One region of the Breznakia sp. PFB1-19 genome, then DNA from elsewhere that is predicted to be linked to it. Evidence: predicted binding sites of a transcription regulator. Region 1 holds the regulator's gene; each other region holds the start of a gene.

Region 1 (5,763 bases):
TCCATACCGGCATGCCCAAATTGATCGTATGTGGCTTTCTTTTGTTTATCGCTTAATACTTCATATGCTTCATTTACTTCTTTAAATTTATCTTCAGCGTCTGCAGCTTTATTAACGTCTGGATGGTATTTTTTTGCTAACTTACGATATGCTTTTTTGATATCAGCGTCACTTGCACCTTTGTCTAGGCCTAACACCTCATAATAATCTCTTTTATTTGCCATCACAAACCTCCTACTTTATATTCCCTATGTATTATACACAAGAGAAGTTCTAGTTGCCTAGAACTTCTTTTACATTTTTAGTTTTTTTCTTCGAATTCAGCATCTACAACATCATCATCAGGGTTTGATTCTGGTTGAGGTTGTCCTTGTTCACCTGGTTGTTGGTACATTGAAGCACTTGCAGCTTGTGCTGCTTTTTCTAATGCATCAAGTTGTGTACGTACTTTATCCATGTCATTTTCATCTAATGCTTTTTGAAGTTCGTCACGCAATTTTTGAGTTTCTTCTTTTTGGTTAGCATCCATTTTATCTCCAGCTTCTTCCATTGATTGGTCGATTTGGTTAATGAATGCTTCTGCTTTATTTCTAAGTTCTACTTCTTCTTTACGTTTTTCATCAGCTTCTTTGTTTGCTTCAGCTTCTTTTACCATTTTTTCGATTTCATCGTCTGATAAACCTGTAGAGTTTTGGATAACAATACTTTGTTCTTTTCCAGTTCCCTTGTCAGTTGCTGATACGTTAACAATACCGTTTACGTCAATATCGAATTTAACTTCAATTTGAGGTACTCCACGACGAGCTGGTGCAATTCCATCAAGTTTGAACATTCCTAATGTTTTGTTATCAGCAGCCATTGGACGTTCCCCTTGTAGTACGTGAATATCTACAGCAGGTTGGTTATCTGCAGCTGTTGAGAAAACTTGTGATTTACTAGTTGGGATTGTTGTATTACGTTCGATAAGAACAGTCATAACTCCACCCATTGTTTCGATACCAAGACTTAATGGTGTAACATCTAGTAATAATACATCTTTAACATCTCCAGTAATAACTCCACCTTGGATAGCAGCACCCATTGCTACTACTTCATCAGGGTTTACTGAACGGTTTGGTTCTTTTCCTAATTCTTTTTTAACTGCTTCTTGAACAGCTAAGATACGAGTTGATCCACCAACAAGTAATACTTGGTGAATATCGTTTTTCGTAACACCAGCATCTTGTAATGCTTGACGAACTGGTCCAATTGTTCTTTCAACTAATGAACGAGTCATATCGTCAAATTTTGCTCTTGTTAATGTATTTTCATAGTTCAATGGACCATTTGCTCCATTTGAAAGGTATGGTAATAAGATTTGTGTTTGTGCCATACTTGATAAGTCTTTTTTCGCTTTTTCTGCAGCATCTTTTAAACGTTGCATTGCAAGTTGGTCACCTGATAAGTCAACTCCATTTTGTTTCTTGAAGTCTTCTAACATCCATTTAACGATCACATCATCAAAGTCATCTCCACCAAGCTTGTTGTCCCCAGCAGTTGATAATACTTCGAATGTTCCATCAGCCAATTCAAGGATTGATACGTCAAATGTACCTCCTCCTAAGTCATATACTAATACTTTTTGTTCTGTATCTGTTTTGTCGATACCGTAAGCAAGTGCTGCTGCTGTTGGTTCGTTGATAATACGTTCAACTTCTAATCCAGCAATTTTACCAGCATCTTTCGTTGCTTGACGTTGTGCATCATTGAAGTATGCAGGTACTGTAATAACTGCTTTTGTTACTTTTTCACCAAGGTAGTCTTCTGCATATCCTTTTAAGTATTGAAGGATCATTGCTGATACTTCTTGTGGTGTGTAATCTTTACCGTTTGCATGTTCTTTTTCATTTGTTCCCATCAAACGCTTAACACTTGAAATCGTGTCTTTATTTGTAACTACTTGACGTTTTGCAGCATCCCCAACAATTGTTTCACCATCTTTAAATGCTACTACTGAAGGTGTTGTTCTATTACCTTCTGGGTTTGTAATTACTTTAACATCGCTACCGTCCATTACGGCAACACATGAATTTGTCGTTCCTAAGTCAATTCCAATAATTTTACTCATAGTTCCTCCTATTGTTACTCACTAACTTTTACTAAACTTGCGCGAATTACGCGATCTTTTAACATATAACCTTTTTGAATTTCTTCAAGTACAATTCCAGGTTCTGCACCTTCTGCTTTTTCTGTTACTAAAGCTTGGTGTATATTTGGATCGAAAGGTTTATCTAAACATTCAATAGCTTTTACACCTTCATTTTCTAAAGCAATTTTGATTTGTTGATATACCATGTTAATACCATTCACATAGTTTTTAACATCTTCATCTTTTGCTTCAAATCCGATTGCCCTTTCAAGATTATCCATAACTGGTAAAATCTCTTGGGCAAAGCTTTGAATGCGATACTTTCTTAATGTGTCAGCATCATTTTGTAATCGTTTCTTTAGGTTTTCCGTGTCTGCATACGCTTTATAATACATATTTTGCGTTTTTGCAAGTTCTTCGCGTAACCCAATAATTTCTTCTTCTAATGCTTCTTCTTTTGATTTCTTTTTCTTAAAGAAACCTTTCTTTTCTTTCTTTTCGCCTTCTTCAAGTTCTTCATGCTCTTGAGTTTCTACTGCTTCTTCGTTATCTAACATTTCTTCTTGTTCGTTAGCTTCCGTCTCAAGAACTTCTTCTTCTTGAAGAGTTGCTTCCTCTTTGTTTAACTCTTCACTCATCGTTCCACTCCTATCTATCATTACGATATAAATCTCCGATTGCTTTTGCCATATATTCCATTAATGCAACAACTTTGTTGTATGGCATTCTTGTTGGACCTACAACCATAAGTTTTCCTTCTTCTTCATCATTAATTCGAATCGTACTTGAGACAACAGATACGTTCTCAAATGGAATGACTTGGTTATCATCATTCCCAATACGAATCGAAATATCTTCATTACTACTTCCCAGTTGACGCCAAACACTACTATCCTCTAAGAACTTCATCAGTTCACGAAGTTTTTCAATATCAGCAAATTCTGGTTGGTAAAGCATATTTGATGCACCTGAAGTATATACATTATCACTCGCAAATTTCACAAATGCGCTAACAAATGCTTGGAATAATACTTCATGACGAACCACTTGACTTGATAACAGTGGTCTAATTTCTTCTAGTTTACATGATAATTCATTAATTGGTGTTCCTGCTAAATGATCATTCAAAATATTGCAACATGTTTGAATATCATTTAAACTCACATTTTCATCAAAATGGAACATCTTATTTTCCGTGTGTCCTTGATCAGTAATAAATACACATACTGCACTTCTTTCATTAATTGGAAAAATTTGAATGTGTTGTAAGTTTTGTGAACTTGTTTCTGGACCAAGCACTACAGATGTTAAGTTAGTCATTTGCGAAAGTATATCACAACTTCGCTTTACGATTTCCTCAACACTATAATGACGTTCATGGAATACTTCACTTAATGCATTTTCAACATTACTATCTAATTCTTTTTCCATAAGATGCTCTACATAGAATCGATACCCTTTACTTGAAGGTACACGTCCACTTGATGTATGCGTCTTCTCTAATAATCCAAATTCTTCCAACGCAGCCATTTCATTACGAAGAGTTGCACTTGAAACTTTGATATTTAATAAGTTCATTAAATTTTTCGAACCAACCGGTTCTGCTGTCTTTGTGAACTCATCAACGATCGTTTTAAAGATTAATAATTGTCGATCTGTTAGTTGCATATGTACACCCTTTCTAGCACTCTTTACGAGCATCTGCTAATACTATATACCACCAAATTAGCACTGTCAAGTATAAAGTGCTAATTTTTTTGAATTATTTCATTTTCATCAATGTATACCCATTAGTAAAGATGATATGAGTGTATTCATATACGTAAAAATGGTAGAATATAGATATGAAAAAAAGAAAGAGGAAGACAAGTAGACAGCTGAAAATCATTCGCAGAAAACTATTACTGATAATGATTCTAAGTTGCTTAATTATTATTGGCTGTGTTGCAATTATCGCACTAAAAAACATCAGTGAAGACATGCTTGCACAATTTACAGAAGAGACTCGTACATCAACAAAAGGCGACGAATCACCAACCATAGAATCAAAAAGTGATTTACAAGAAAGTATCGCATATATTCTTGATGCATATGATTTTGATGACAAACAATTGTCGTATATATATTATGACCCTAAAGATGATGAGACCATTCAGGTCAACGAAGATGAAGAAATGCTAGCAGCAAGTACGTATAAGCTACCACTTGCTATGTACTATTACGACTTAATCGAGAAAGGTGTATATACAAAGGATACTGCCCTACCTTTTTATGAAGAAGCATATATGCCAGAGGAAGGCATTTCTACAATTTACACAATTGATGATCAAATTCCTTTATCCTATTTAATTAGACAAGCCATTGTGAATAGTGATAACTCCGCTTCATTAATTATGTTATATACAACTGGAGTCTTGGAAACCTATCAAGCTTTTTCTAACTATGGTGCAAAACAATACACACTTGAGGAAATCAACAACAATATAACTACTGCTAGAAGCAGTATGGAAGTACTAAAGTATCTTTATAGTCATCAAAATAAATATCAAGAGCTGATTGATTTATTAAAAATTGCCAGCCAAGGATATTTCTTACAAGCAGGAACTGCTGCTGAGCATTATGAAATCGCACACAAGTATGGAGAGTTTGCAGGTTATGTCAATGATTATGGAATCGTATATACAGAGGAACCATACTTGATTGCAATATTCACGGATGGTATAGTAGATTCACCAACGTTGATTGCCGATTTAAACGATGTCTTTTGCGCATATCATGAACAAAAATACAAATAAAGGAGTATATCATGCATATTAATTATTCACAGGTCAGCGAAGTGTACGCTGGAACTACCTTAAAAGATTCGAGTAAACTACAAGACAATAACCTTGCCTTACATACAACAGATGCTACAGATGAAGTAATTCAAAACCGTAAAGATTTTATGAAGGAAATCGATTTTGAATTAGAAAAATGTACATTTGCAAATCAAACACATAGTACAAATATTCATAAAGTTACTAAAGAAGATATCGGTGCTGGTGCTTACAGTGCAAAAGATGCCATTCCTGACTGTGATGCCTTGTATACAGATTTGCATAATGTTTTAATTGGTGTCTTTACCGCAGATTGTGTTCCTATTTTGATTCACGATCAAGACCAACATATCATTGCGGCTATTCATGCTGGATGGAAAGGTACTGTTGCAGGTATTACGAAAAAAATGTTACATACGCTTTTATATGAAGAAAACTGTGAAGCAAATGCATTACGTGTAATTATTGGACCATCAATTGATTTTACAAACTTTGAAGTTGGACAAGATGTTATTGATGAAGTACTTAAACTTGATTTTGATACATCTACTTATTACATGCCAAAAGGTAATGATAAATACTATTTAGATGTACGTGGTTTAAATTATCAAATGTTGCGAGATGCTGGTATCCCTGATACAAACATTATTATTCAACATGAAGATACATTTGAAGATAATGAAAATTTCTTTTCGTACCGTAGAAATAAGGATACTGGACGCAATTTAACCTTTATATTACAAAAGTAGGATCGTTTGACCCTACTTTTTCTTTATATCTTCATCTGCTTCTACTTCATAATCTTTCATTGGTGCATAT
Region 2 (5,763 bases), on a different contig from region 1:
AATCTGTACCTGTGAAAATAGAGATAATTGCAGGAGGTGCTTCTTGTGCCCCTAAACGGTGATCGTTTCCAGCACTTGCAACTGAGATTCGCAATAAATCTTGGTTTTCATCAACCGCTTTAACTAAAGCTGCAAGAACCAATAAAAATTGTGCGTTTTCTTCAGGTGTTGCACCTGGTTCTAATAAGTTTTCACCTTGGTCAGTAGCCATTGACCAGTTATTGTGTTTTCCTGAACCGTTAATACCTGCGAATGGTTTCTCATGAAGTAGACAAACAAGTCCATGACGAAGTGCCACTTTCTTCATAATTTCCATTGTTAGTTGGTTTTGGTCTGTAGCAACATTAGTAAGTGTGAAGATTGGTGCAAGCTCATGTTGCGCAGGAGCAACTTCGTTGTGTTGCGTTTTGGCAAGAACCCCAAGTTTCCATAATTCAACGTTTAAGTCATCCATAAAACGAGCAACTTTTGGTTTTAATACACCAAAGTAATGGTCATCAAGTTCTTGTGTTTTTGGGGGACGAGCTCCATATAGGGTGCGTCCTGTATAAATTAAATCTTTGCGTTTATCCCATAGATTTTTATCAATAAGGAAGTATTCTTGTTCAGCACCAACAGTTGTATTCACTCGTTTTACATCGGTTTTGCCAAAAAGTTTAAGAATACGTAACGCTTGACGATTTAGTAATTCTTGTGATTTCAGTAATGGTGTTTTCTTATCAAGTGATTCTCCATTGTATGACATGAATACACTCGGAATACAAAGAATTCCTTCTTTGATAAACACACATGAGGTTGGATCCCAACCCGTGTATCCACGAGCTTCATATGTATCACGTAGTCCACCATTTGGGAAACTTGAAGCATCTGGTTCACCTTTGATTAATTCCTTACCAGAAAATTCCATAATGATACTACCATCTCCACTAGGGGTAATGAATGCATCGTGTTTTTCTGCTGTAATTCCTGTCATTGGTTGGAACCAGTGTGTGTAATGCGTTGCACCATTTTCAATTGCCCAGTCTTTCATGGCAGTTGCAATCGTACTCGCACATTCTGGATCAAGCGGTTTTCCTTCTTCAATCGTTGCTTTATATTTCTTGTAAATGTCTTTAGGCAGTTTTGCCTTCATACAACGATCGTCGAAAACCTTCGATCCGAAAATCTCAGTAACGTTAGTTCTCATAGTTCTCCTCCTGAATAAACAAAAAGGGTGCCGTAGACAAAAATATATCTACAGCACCCTTGCTGTTACCATGAGTTTAATCAATAATTACGTATAAGTCAAGGTTAATTTGAATCTTTTTTACCAATATCACTTACTTTGATTGCAATGTAAAGTAATAACATCAATTGAATAACATCATAGATAAATTTGTACATGATAAACTCCTTTCCTTTACGCTTATGATTGTGTTTCTAAGACAAGTGTAGCACATACACATAAAAGAGTTAACCCTACAGGATTCCTTGATAGAAGTGCTATATGTAAAGTATATGTAAATTACATACAATTTTTAGTAATCTATTTTGCATAATGTAAAAAGTGTGATATGAATAGAAAGAGTTACAAGTATGAAATCTTTTATTGACAGGGATTTAGTTGTAAACTATAATCATAAAATAGATTTTGAAGAAGGAGTGTGACTATGGAGCTACAAGATATTTTGCAATACATTAAACAGCATCATGTGAAATTTGTGCGACTCGCTTTTTGCGACATTTTTGGAACCCTCAAAAATCTCTCAATTAATGCAGAAGACTTCGAAGATGCAACAACATTTGGAGTTAACTTGGATGCTTCTATAGTTAACGGTTTTATGAACTTCAAAAAAACGGATTTACTCTTGTTTCCAGATTTGGAAACCATGACAGTACTGCCTTGGCGCAGCAATCATGAGAAAGTTGTTCGTTTTTTTTGTGATATTCGTCATGTGGATCACCGTCCATTTGAAGGTGATGGTCGTTATATTTTAAAGCAAGCGATGGAAGCTTGTGAAGCCTATGGATATACACCACGAATTGGAATTGAAAGTGAGTTTTATGTTTTTAAAAATGATGAAGATGGGAAACCGACAAATCTTCCAGTCGATGATGCATCGTATTTAGATGTTACACCACTTGATAAGTGTGAAAACATTCGTCGTGATGTATGTTTGGCTCTTGGTGAAATGGGGGTAAAAACAACTCTTTCCTATCATGAAAAAGGTCCTGGACAAAATGTTATTATGTTTCAAAAAGACCATGCACTACCTAGTGCTGACAATTTTATCACCTTTAAAAATGCGGTAAAAAGCATTGCGTTGGTAAATGATTTGTATGCAAGTTTTATGCCACGCCCAATGGCAAATGAGGCTGGTAGTGGACTTCGTATTAAAGTGATTTTAAGTAAAAATGATCGTAATATTTTTGATGATGAATTTGAAGTTAATATTCAAGAACAAAGAAGTTTCATCGCTGGAATATTAAATCGAATTGATGATATGAGTGCGTTTTTAAATCCAATACATAATTCATATGAACGTCTAGGACGTGAAAAAGCACCAAAATATATAACGTGGTCAAAAGAAAATGAAAGTGAATTAATTCGTGTTAGTGAGAAAAATGATGAATATTCATTCATTACACTACGTTCACCTGATGCAGCATGCAATCCATATATCAGTTTTGCCTTATTGTTGTTTGCTGGAGTCGAAGGAATGAAAAATCATGAAGAACTTCATGAAAATACGAAAAGCCCAAGAATGCTACCAGGTAGTTTAAAAGAAGCAATTAAGAAACTAGAGACATCAGAGTTTATTAAAACGTATTTAAATGAGAAAACACTTGAGACATTTATTCGTGCCAAAAAAGAAGAAGTAGAACAATTTGATAAAGAAGCTTCTTTTGCCTTGGATCCGTACTTCCGCCTGATTTAGTAGGAGTGGATACAGTATGCCAAGTTGTTTAATTGTATCGAGTTTGGATAAAAGTTTAGATGCACTGACGAAACTTTTATCAAGTATCGATTTAAAGAAAATAGAATGTGTAAAAAGTGCAGCAGAAGCAAGAGTGGTTCTTGCAAAACAAGCATTTGATATGGTGTTGATCAATGCTCCATTATCAGATGAATTTGGACATGAATTGACATTACAAATTACAGAAAACTCTACAAGTGGTGTCCTTTTTCTGGTGAAAAATGAACTGGTTGATGAACTGAGTGGAAAACTAACAAGACATGGTGTTATGGTTATTGGAAAACCGTTGAATCGTCATATGTTTACACAAGCGGTTCGTATGGGATTATCCACACATCAACGCTTGTCACAAGCAGAAAAAGAGAATTTGCGATTACATGCCAAAGTGGAAAATTTAGAATTGATCAGTCGTGCAAAATACACACTGATGGAGTATTTGAATATGGGAGAAGCGCAAGCACATCGTTATATAGAAAAGAAAGCGATGGATGCTAGAATTTCCAAAGAAGAAGTTGCGAAAGATATATTAAAAACATATGGTTAGAAGGAGTTAAGATGAGAAAATACATATTTGTTACCGGTGGAGTAGTAAGTGGATTAGGTAAAGGGATAACCGCAGCAAGTTTAGGACGTATGTTGAAAGAACGTGGGTTGAAAGTCATCGCACAAAAGATGGATCCATATATCAATGTGGATTGTGGAACCATGTCACCATACCAACATGGGGAAGTGTTTGTTACCGATGATGGTGCTGAAACCGATTTGGATTTAGGACACTATGAACGTTTTATCGATGAAGATCTGAATCGATTTTCAAATCTAACAAGTGGAAAAGTGTATTGGAATGTATTAAACAAAGAACGTAAAGGTGAATACTTAGGAGATACAGTTCAAGTTATTCCACATATTACGCAAGAAATTAAAGATTTTATTTATGCTGTAGGTGATGAAGATGAAGCAGATATTGTCATCTCAGAAATTGGTGGAACAACAGGAGATATTGAATCGCAACCATTCTTGGAAGCAATTCGTCAAGTCGGTTTAGAAGTTGGACGTGAAAACGTATTATTTATTCACGTTACACTTGTTCCTTACATTAAAAGTAGTGGAGAACACAAAAGTAAACCAACCCAACATAGTGTAAAACAACTGCAAAGTTTAGGGATTTCACCAGACATCATCGTTTGTCGTGCAGATGAAGATTTAGAACCAAGTATCTTACAAAAGATTTCACTATTCTGTAATGTAAAGCAAGATTGTGTAATTCAAAATAAAACACTACCTGTGTTATATGAAGCACCATTAATGCTTGAAGAAGCAAACTTCTCGGATATTGTATGTCGTGAGTTACATTTAAAGACAAAGAAACCGGATGTAAGTGAATGGAAAAATCTAGTAAAACGTATTAAACACGTAAATAAAGAAGTGCATATCGCTTTAGTTGGTAAATATGTAAAACTACATGATGCCTATTTATCTGTTGTTGAAGCATTAAAACATGGTGGATATGAAAATGATGCGGATGTAAAAATTACATGGGTAGACAGTGAAGCACTAACGGATGAAAACTGCTCGAAATATTTCGAAGGTATGGATGGAATTATCTTACCTGGTGGCTTTGGTGGCCGTGGTATTGAAGGTATGATTGCAGCATGTCACTATGCACGTGTGAATAATATTCCATATTTTGGTATTTGTTTAGGAATGCAAATTGCATCCATTGAGTTTGCGCGTTACGGATTAGGCTTAATGGATGCAAATTCAAGTGAGTTTACACCTGCAGGAGCAAACAATGTAATTGACTTGATGGAAAGTCAAGTTGATGTAACATCTAAAGGTGGAACGATGCGTTTAGGTGCATATCCTTGTCATATCCAAGCAAATAGTATTTTACATAAAGCGTACCAAAGTGATGATATTAGTGAACGTCACCGTCATCGCTATGAGTTTAATAATGCATATCGTGAACGATTCCAAGAAAATGGAATGCATATTACTGGGACAAGTCCTGACAATATGCTGGTAGAAGCAGTAGAATTTAGTGATAATAAATTCCATATCGGTGTACAATATCACCCTGAATTTAAATCACGTCCAAATAAAGCACACCCACTGTTCCGTGAGTTTATTAAAGTTGCAGTGGAAAATAAGCATTTAGTATAACATGCAAACCGGATTTTATATCCGGTTTGTTTCATGTTTAGAACAATTTGGGATTGTTTCAAAGTCAAAGATTTGGTATGGTTATCGTATTAATAAAATACATAATGTAAATAGGTGTACAAGATGTGATTTTTGCATATAATGAAGTGTAGAAAAGTGAGGGAAACATGGCAAGAAAAGAAAAGGTTAAAAAAGAGAAAAAGAAAGTTGGACCTGTACGTCGACTGATCGAAACGCTGTTGTTGATTGTGGCAATATGTGTATTTATCTATGCAGGATTCAATTTATATAAAATTTATTCACAAAACTGGGAAGAAAGTAAAGAAACCGAAAAACTACAAGAAATTATTAATGTACCAAAAGATGAGAAAAAGCTGGATACATTTGAACCTGATTTTGCAGGAATAAGAGAAATAAATCCGGATATTGTTGGATGGATTGTCGTGTTAGATACAGATATTTCATATCCAGTCGTAAAAGGACAAGATAATGAATATTACTTAACACATACGGCATATCATACAAATAACTATGCAGGAGCAATCTTCATGGATTATCGTCAAAATCCAGATTTATCTGCAAAAAATACGTTTATTTATGGACATAATGTGCATCACGGAACCATGTTTGCTGAATTAGCTAA
Region 3 (5,763 bases), on a different contig from region 1:
GGTGGGTATTATCGTGTTGCTGGGAAAAGTAGAACATTTCCAATACCAGCAAGTGCAGCAGATCAAATTGCACATCTTGCACAAAAATATAATGTAAGAACGTACTTTAAAAATAAAAACTTATCACTTTGTACGCGCACAGATCCAGGGGTGTTAGATTATGATCTATATAAAGATGTAACACCTGAAAAAGATCGTATGGATATGTACTATAGTGTAGATACGCAAACCATTCTTGACCACGATACAGAATATCTAAAAATCATCTCTTTACAAGATGATGTCGATAGTTTAAATCAAATGGTTGATGAAGTGGAGAAGATTGAAGGCATCCGTTTGTATCGTTATCCTGACTACTTTGAATGCTCAAGTATTGAGACTAGTAAAGGGTTGGCAATTAAAGCGGTATGTAAGGATATAGGAATTGATTTATCTGATGTAGTTTGTATTGGTGACAATTTCAATGATTTACCAATGTTTGAAGTTGCAGGTTTAAGTGTCGCAATGAAAAATGCACCAGATGCAGTAAAAGAAAAAGTTGATGTAGTTACTTTATCAAATGATGATAGTGGAGTTGCTTATGCAATTGAAAACTATGTACTGAAGGAGCAAGAATGAAATATCCAGTATTAGAAATGGACAGAGTTCCACATGGATTTAAAAGTAGTGAACTGTCGTATGTTGTTAGTTTTGATTTTGATGATGTAAACAATTTTGCAAGTGATGATTTACATAAGAAATATGTATCCTATATTCAACGCGAAGTACACGGTTTAGTGGAGAACATGCATGTCATGTATCGTCCTGAAGTTGTTAAGATTAATGGACAATACTTTGTGTTATTAAAAGATAATATGGATATGTATAAAATCACAGAGACAATTAAAAAAATCTTAGGTGAAATTGATCGATACACAGAAGGTAAAGTAGAAGTAAAAGCACATGTCTTAATGGCAATGCTCCTACAAAAAGGAAAAGATGTAAGTTTCTTTAAAACAAAGAAAGTAGGAGATCCTATTTTAGAATCCGCAGAATACATGAATAGTGTAATCAGTGAGAAAAAAGACTTTGATCCATCAGAGTTAAGTTATGTTACTCCTTGGGAAGAATTTGTTATGTTAGATGAGAAAAGAAACCAAGAGGCGAAAGAGAAATAGAAAACGGGAACATCAGCAGGTGTTCCTTTTTATATCTTCTATAAAATTGCATTTGTTTGAGTCGCTATAAATAAAGGTCCATGATACGCTTTGATTAGGAAGAAATAGAAAAAGGGTGAGGATCGAAATGAAATCTTTAAAACGGGATATTCTTTGTGTTTTGACATTGTCATTGCCAATTATTGTAGAAAATATCCTACAAACATTGCTCGGAACAGCGGACACTTATTTTGCAGGTCAATTAAATGATATTGCAATTGCAGGAGTAAGTGTTACCAATTTGATGATGAATATTTTCATCGCGTTTTTTACTGCGATAAGTGTTGGGACAAGTACCATTGTCTCAAGATATTTTGGTCGTAAAGATTATAAAAATACCAATAAAGCAATTACACAATCCATTGATATTGGACTTGTCTTTGGCTTGGTAGTTGGTGTTATTTGTTTTGTGTTTGCACGACCGATTTTACGAATTTCAGGGATTGAAGCAAGTGTGGTTGATTATGTACTACCATACTTCTTGATTGTGACTGTACCTGCAGTTTTTTTGTGTTTACAACTTATATTATCAAGTTGCTTTCGTTCGATTAAAGATACACGAACACCAATGTTTGCAACCGGTATTTCCAATGTGATTAATATTGGGTTAAACGCACTATTTATTAAAATGGGAATGGGCGTATTTGGTTTAGGTTTAGCTACAACGATTGCTCGTGCAATTGGTGTAGGACTCCTATTTTTCAAATTAAAAAGACATGATGCAGATATTGCATTTACATTTAAAGAATTTAAAGTGCATAAAAAAATACTGACATCGATTTTATATGTTGGAATTCCTGCTGGTGTAGAAAAGCTGATTATGCGAATTGGCCAATTACTATATAATGGGATGATTATCTCAATTGGAATGTCTGCATATGTTGCGCATAGTGTAGCAGGTACAATTGAAAGTTATGCCTATATTCCTGCAATGGGATTTGGACTAGCAGTTGCAACATTAGTAGGTACATCATTAGGTGAACGAAATCCAAAAAAGGCAATGCATCTTACACATATCAGTTATGTGATATCTGTAGTTTGTATGAGTGTCATTGGTATTGTATTTTACGTTTTTGCACCACAATTAGCTGCATTATTTACATCGACTGCAGAAGTACAACATATGGTAGTTGATGTATTGCGACTTATTGCTTTTTTCCAACCATTCTCTGCACTGGTTCAAATCATCACAAATGCCTTACAAGGGGCTGGAGACACAAAGTTTCCAATGTATGCAACCTTGGTTGGTATTTGGGGGATTCGCCTAGGTGTAGGGTATATACTAGCTGTATATGCGAATTTAGGATTGGTTGGTGTTTGGTCTGCGTATGCTTTAGATATTACACTGCGTGGTATTGTCTTGTTTATACGTTTTTATCGTGGAAAATGGAAAACGATAAAAGTAATCGCAACCTCATAAAATATTTCAGCTTGGACTATATATAGTGTAATATTCAATGCTATACTATGAATATGCACAAGGTAAAAGTAAAAGGAATCTTATCTGCAAGAAATGGAATGAATCTATATCGTGGCTGTAGTCATGGCTGTATTTATTGCGACTCACGCAGCAAGTGTTATCATATAGACCATGACTTTGAAGATATTGAAGTAAAAGAAAACGGAATAGAATTACTCGAACAAAAACTAAAAAGTAAACGCAAAAAAGGAATGATTGGTACAGGTTCAATGAGTGATCCATATATTCCTATAGAGATGCATTTTCAGTATGTTCGTAAGGCAATGCAACTTGCTTACGACTATGGGTTTGGGTTTACCATGATTACGAAGAGTAATCGAGTATTACGTGATCTTGATTTACTTCAAAAACTGCATCAGAAAACACGTGCAGTTGTACAAATGACACTGACGACCTATGATGAAGCAATTTGTAAAATCGTCGAACCGAATGTGAGTACAACAAAAGAGCGCGTAGAGGCATTGTATACGCTTCGTGATGCAGGTATTCCCACTGTTGTATGGCTAGGACCTATATTACCTTTTATTAATGATTCCAAAAAAAACTTAATTGGAATTTTAGATTACTGTATCAAAGCTAAGGTCAAAGGCATCGTTTGTTTTGAAATGGGAATGACCTTACGAGAAGGAAACCGTGAGTATTATTATGAAAAACTCGATGCATATTTTCCTGGTATGAAAGAGCGATACATTCGAACGTATGGAAATAATTATGAAGTGCGTTCACCAAACCACAAAGAATTGATGCAACTTTTTAAACAGACATGTAAAGCACATGGAATACTCTATGATCTACACGAAGTCTTTGGATTTGTAAATCAATTTGATGTTGCACCGGAAGTCGAACAATTATCATTATTCTAAACATTGACAACCCACACTGGGGTTGTTTTTGAACATTTCGTGAATTCTCATAAATTTAGCACTTAAATGTTGACAGTGCTAAATAAAATGATTACAATACTATTAGCACTTATTTAGGTAGAGTGCCAGGAGGTATAGAAATGGCAAAAAAGAAGGCGTTTAAAGCAGAGTCCAAACGACTCATGGATTTAATGATTAACTCTATTTATACACATAAAGAAATATTCTTACGTGAACTTATCTCTAATGCATCTGATGCAATTGATAAACTGTATTACAAAGCATTAAAAGAAAACTTATCAGATGTGAAGAAAGAAGATTTCAAAATCGAACTTTCTGTAGATAAAGAAAACCGTACATTAACGATTCGTGATAATGGTATTGGTATGAGTAAAGAAGAACTGGAAAATAACTTAGGTACCATTGCAAAATCAGGATCATTTGATTTTAAAGCAGAACACGACAAAGAAGAAGAAATCGATATCATCGGACAATTTGGGGTAGGGTTCTATTCAGCATTTATGGTTGCAGATAAAGTAGAAGTTATCTCAAAACAATACGGTAGTGATGATGCATATCGTTGGTATAGTGAAAACAGTGATGGATATGAAATCATCAATTATGGAAAAGATGGATATGGTACAGAAATTACATTATTCTTAAAACCAAATACAGATGATGAAAACTACGATGAATATCTAGAAACATATACAATTGAACGATTAATCAAAAAATACTCTGATTATATTCGTTATCCGATTATGATGCAAGTAACAGAGGAAAAGAAAAAAGAAGATAGTGATGAAGTAGAAACTGTAGTTGAAGATAAAACACTAAACTCAATGGTTCCAATTTGGAAACGTAGTAAAAGTGAAATCAGTGAAGAAGAATATGACAACTTCTACATGGATAAATTCCAAGACTACAACAAGCCACTAGAAGTCATTCACACAAGTGTGGAAGGAACGGTTTCTTACGATGCATTGTTGTTTATTCCAAGTAAACCACCAATGAACTACTATTCAAATGATTATGAAAAAGGATTGCAGTTATATTCGTCTGGTGTATTCATTATGGATAAGGCAAGTGAACTGATTCCTGAACACTTTAGATTTGTTAGAGGATTGGTGGACTCTCAAGATTTATCATTGAATATCTCAAGAGAAATGTTGCAACATGATCGTCAATTGCGTGCAATTGCTTCACGTATTGAAAAGAAAATTAAAAGTGAACTATTAAAAATGCTTCGTACAGAACGTGAAAAATATGAAGAGTTCTGGAGTGCATTTGGTACACAAATCAAATATGGGGTATACGCAGATTTTGGTTCACACAAAGAATTACTACAAGATCTATTGATGTTCTATTCATCTAAAGAAAAGAAACTAGTTACATTAGATGAATATGCAAATCGAATGAAAGAAGATCAAAAAGAAATTTACTATATCAGTGGTGATGACGTAGATAGCATTGATAAAATGCCACAAGTTGAACTACTTAAAAATAAAGAATATGAAGTCTTATATTTGAGTGATGATGTGGATGAATTTGCACTACAAATGATGCAAAACTTCAAGGAAAAAACATTCAAGAACATTGCACAAGGTGACTTAGATTTAGCTGATGAAGATGAAAAGAAAAAGCTTGAAGAAGAAAGTAAAGAAAACAAAGACTTACTTGAAGCTTTACAAGATGCATTGAAAGAACAAGTTTCAGAAGTAAAACTATCTGCTCGTTTGGTATCACACCCTGTTGTATTAAGTGCAGCTGAAGGTATGTCTTTTGAAATGGAAAAAGTGTTGAGTCAAATGCCTGAAGGAAATCCAATGGGTATGAAAGCAACAAAGATTCTAGAAATTAATCCAAACCATGAACTATTTAAAGCATTGCAAAATGTATATGCGAAAAATAAAGATGAAATTGCAGACTATGCAAGCATTCTATATGATCAAGCATTGTTGATGGAAGGTTTCAAAATCGAAGATCCAATTGCATATGCTGATAAAATAGCAAGACTGATTGTAAAAGCAAATGTGTAAGAAATTGCCACGTTCGTGGCTTTTTTTTCGACTTATAGAGTGTGCTATAATGGTTTGAGAAAGAGGATTGTGTATGGGGTTACTAAGAAAAAAGAAAAAACAAGAACCAGTAATTACTGAGGAAGTCATGCTTCCAAAACATGTGTTGGAATCTTTAGAGGTAGAAGAAGGTGAACATGCTTTCG

What was found. The regulator HrcA, encoded in region 1, represses chaperone genes, less so after heat shock. The targets are predictions, from matches to a motif close to TTTTAGCACTNNNNNNNNNNNAGTGCTAAAA.
Region 2: M2098_RS06340 (glutamine synthetase family protein) is a predicted target of HrcA. The motif match lies at 1,516-1,546, and genes of this name have one in related genera.
Region 3: htpG (molecular chaperone HtpG) is a predicted target of HrcA. The motif match lies at 3,593-3,623, and genes of this name have one in related genera.

What each region holds. Positions count from the first base shown of each region.
Region 1 covers NZ_JARXXJ010000014.1:39,018-44,780, forward strand. Annotated here, with positions in the region: gene dnaJ (molecular chaperone DnaJ) at 1-224, opposite strand, end outside; gene dnaK (molecular chaperone DnaK) at 302-2,107, opposite strand; gene grpE (nucleotide exchange factor GrpE) at 2,122-2,766, opposite strand; gene hrcA (heat-inducible transcriptional repressor HrcA) at 2,777-3,796, opposite strand; gene M2098_RS07840 (serine hydrolase) at 3,973-4,923, shown strand; gene pgeF (peptidoglycan editing factor PgeF) at 4,935-5,693, shown strand; gene M2098_RS07850 (cation diffusion facilitator family transporter) at 5,706-5,763, opposite strand, start outside.
Region 2 covers NZ_JARXXJ010000010.1:35,931-41,693, reverse strand. Annotated here, with positions in the region: gene M2098_RS06345 (glutamine synthetase III) at 1-1,186, opposite strand, end outside; gene M2098_RS06340 (glutamine synthetase family protein) at 1,650-2,918, shown strand; gene M2098_RS06335 (ANTAR domain-containing protein) at 2,935-3,501, shown strand; gene M2098_RS06330 (CTP synthase) at 3,513-5,120, shown strand; gene srtB (class B sortase) at 5,288-5,763, shown strand, end outside.
Region 3 covers NZ_JARXXJ010000026.1:6,359-12,121, forward strand. Annotated here, with positions in the region: gene M2098_RS10075 (HAD family hydrolase) at 1-618, shown strand, start outside; gene M2098_RS10080 (hypothetical protein) at 615-1,157, shown strand; gene M2098_RS10085 (MATE family efflux transporter) at 1,285-2,616, shown strand; gene M2098_RS10090 (radical SAM protein) at 2,664-3,539, shown strand; gene htpG (molecular chaperone HtpG) at 3,680-5,578, shown strand; gene M2098_RS10100 (DUF998 domain-containing protein) at 5,652-5,763, shown strand, end outside.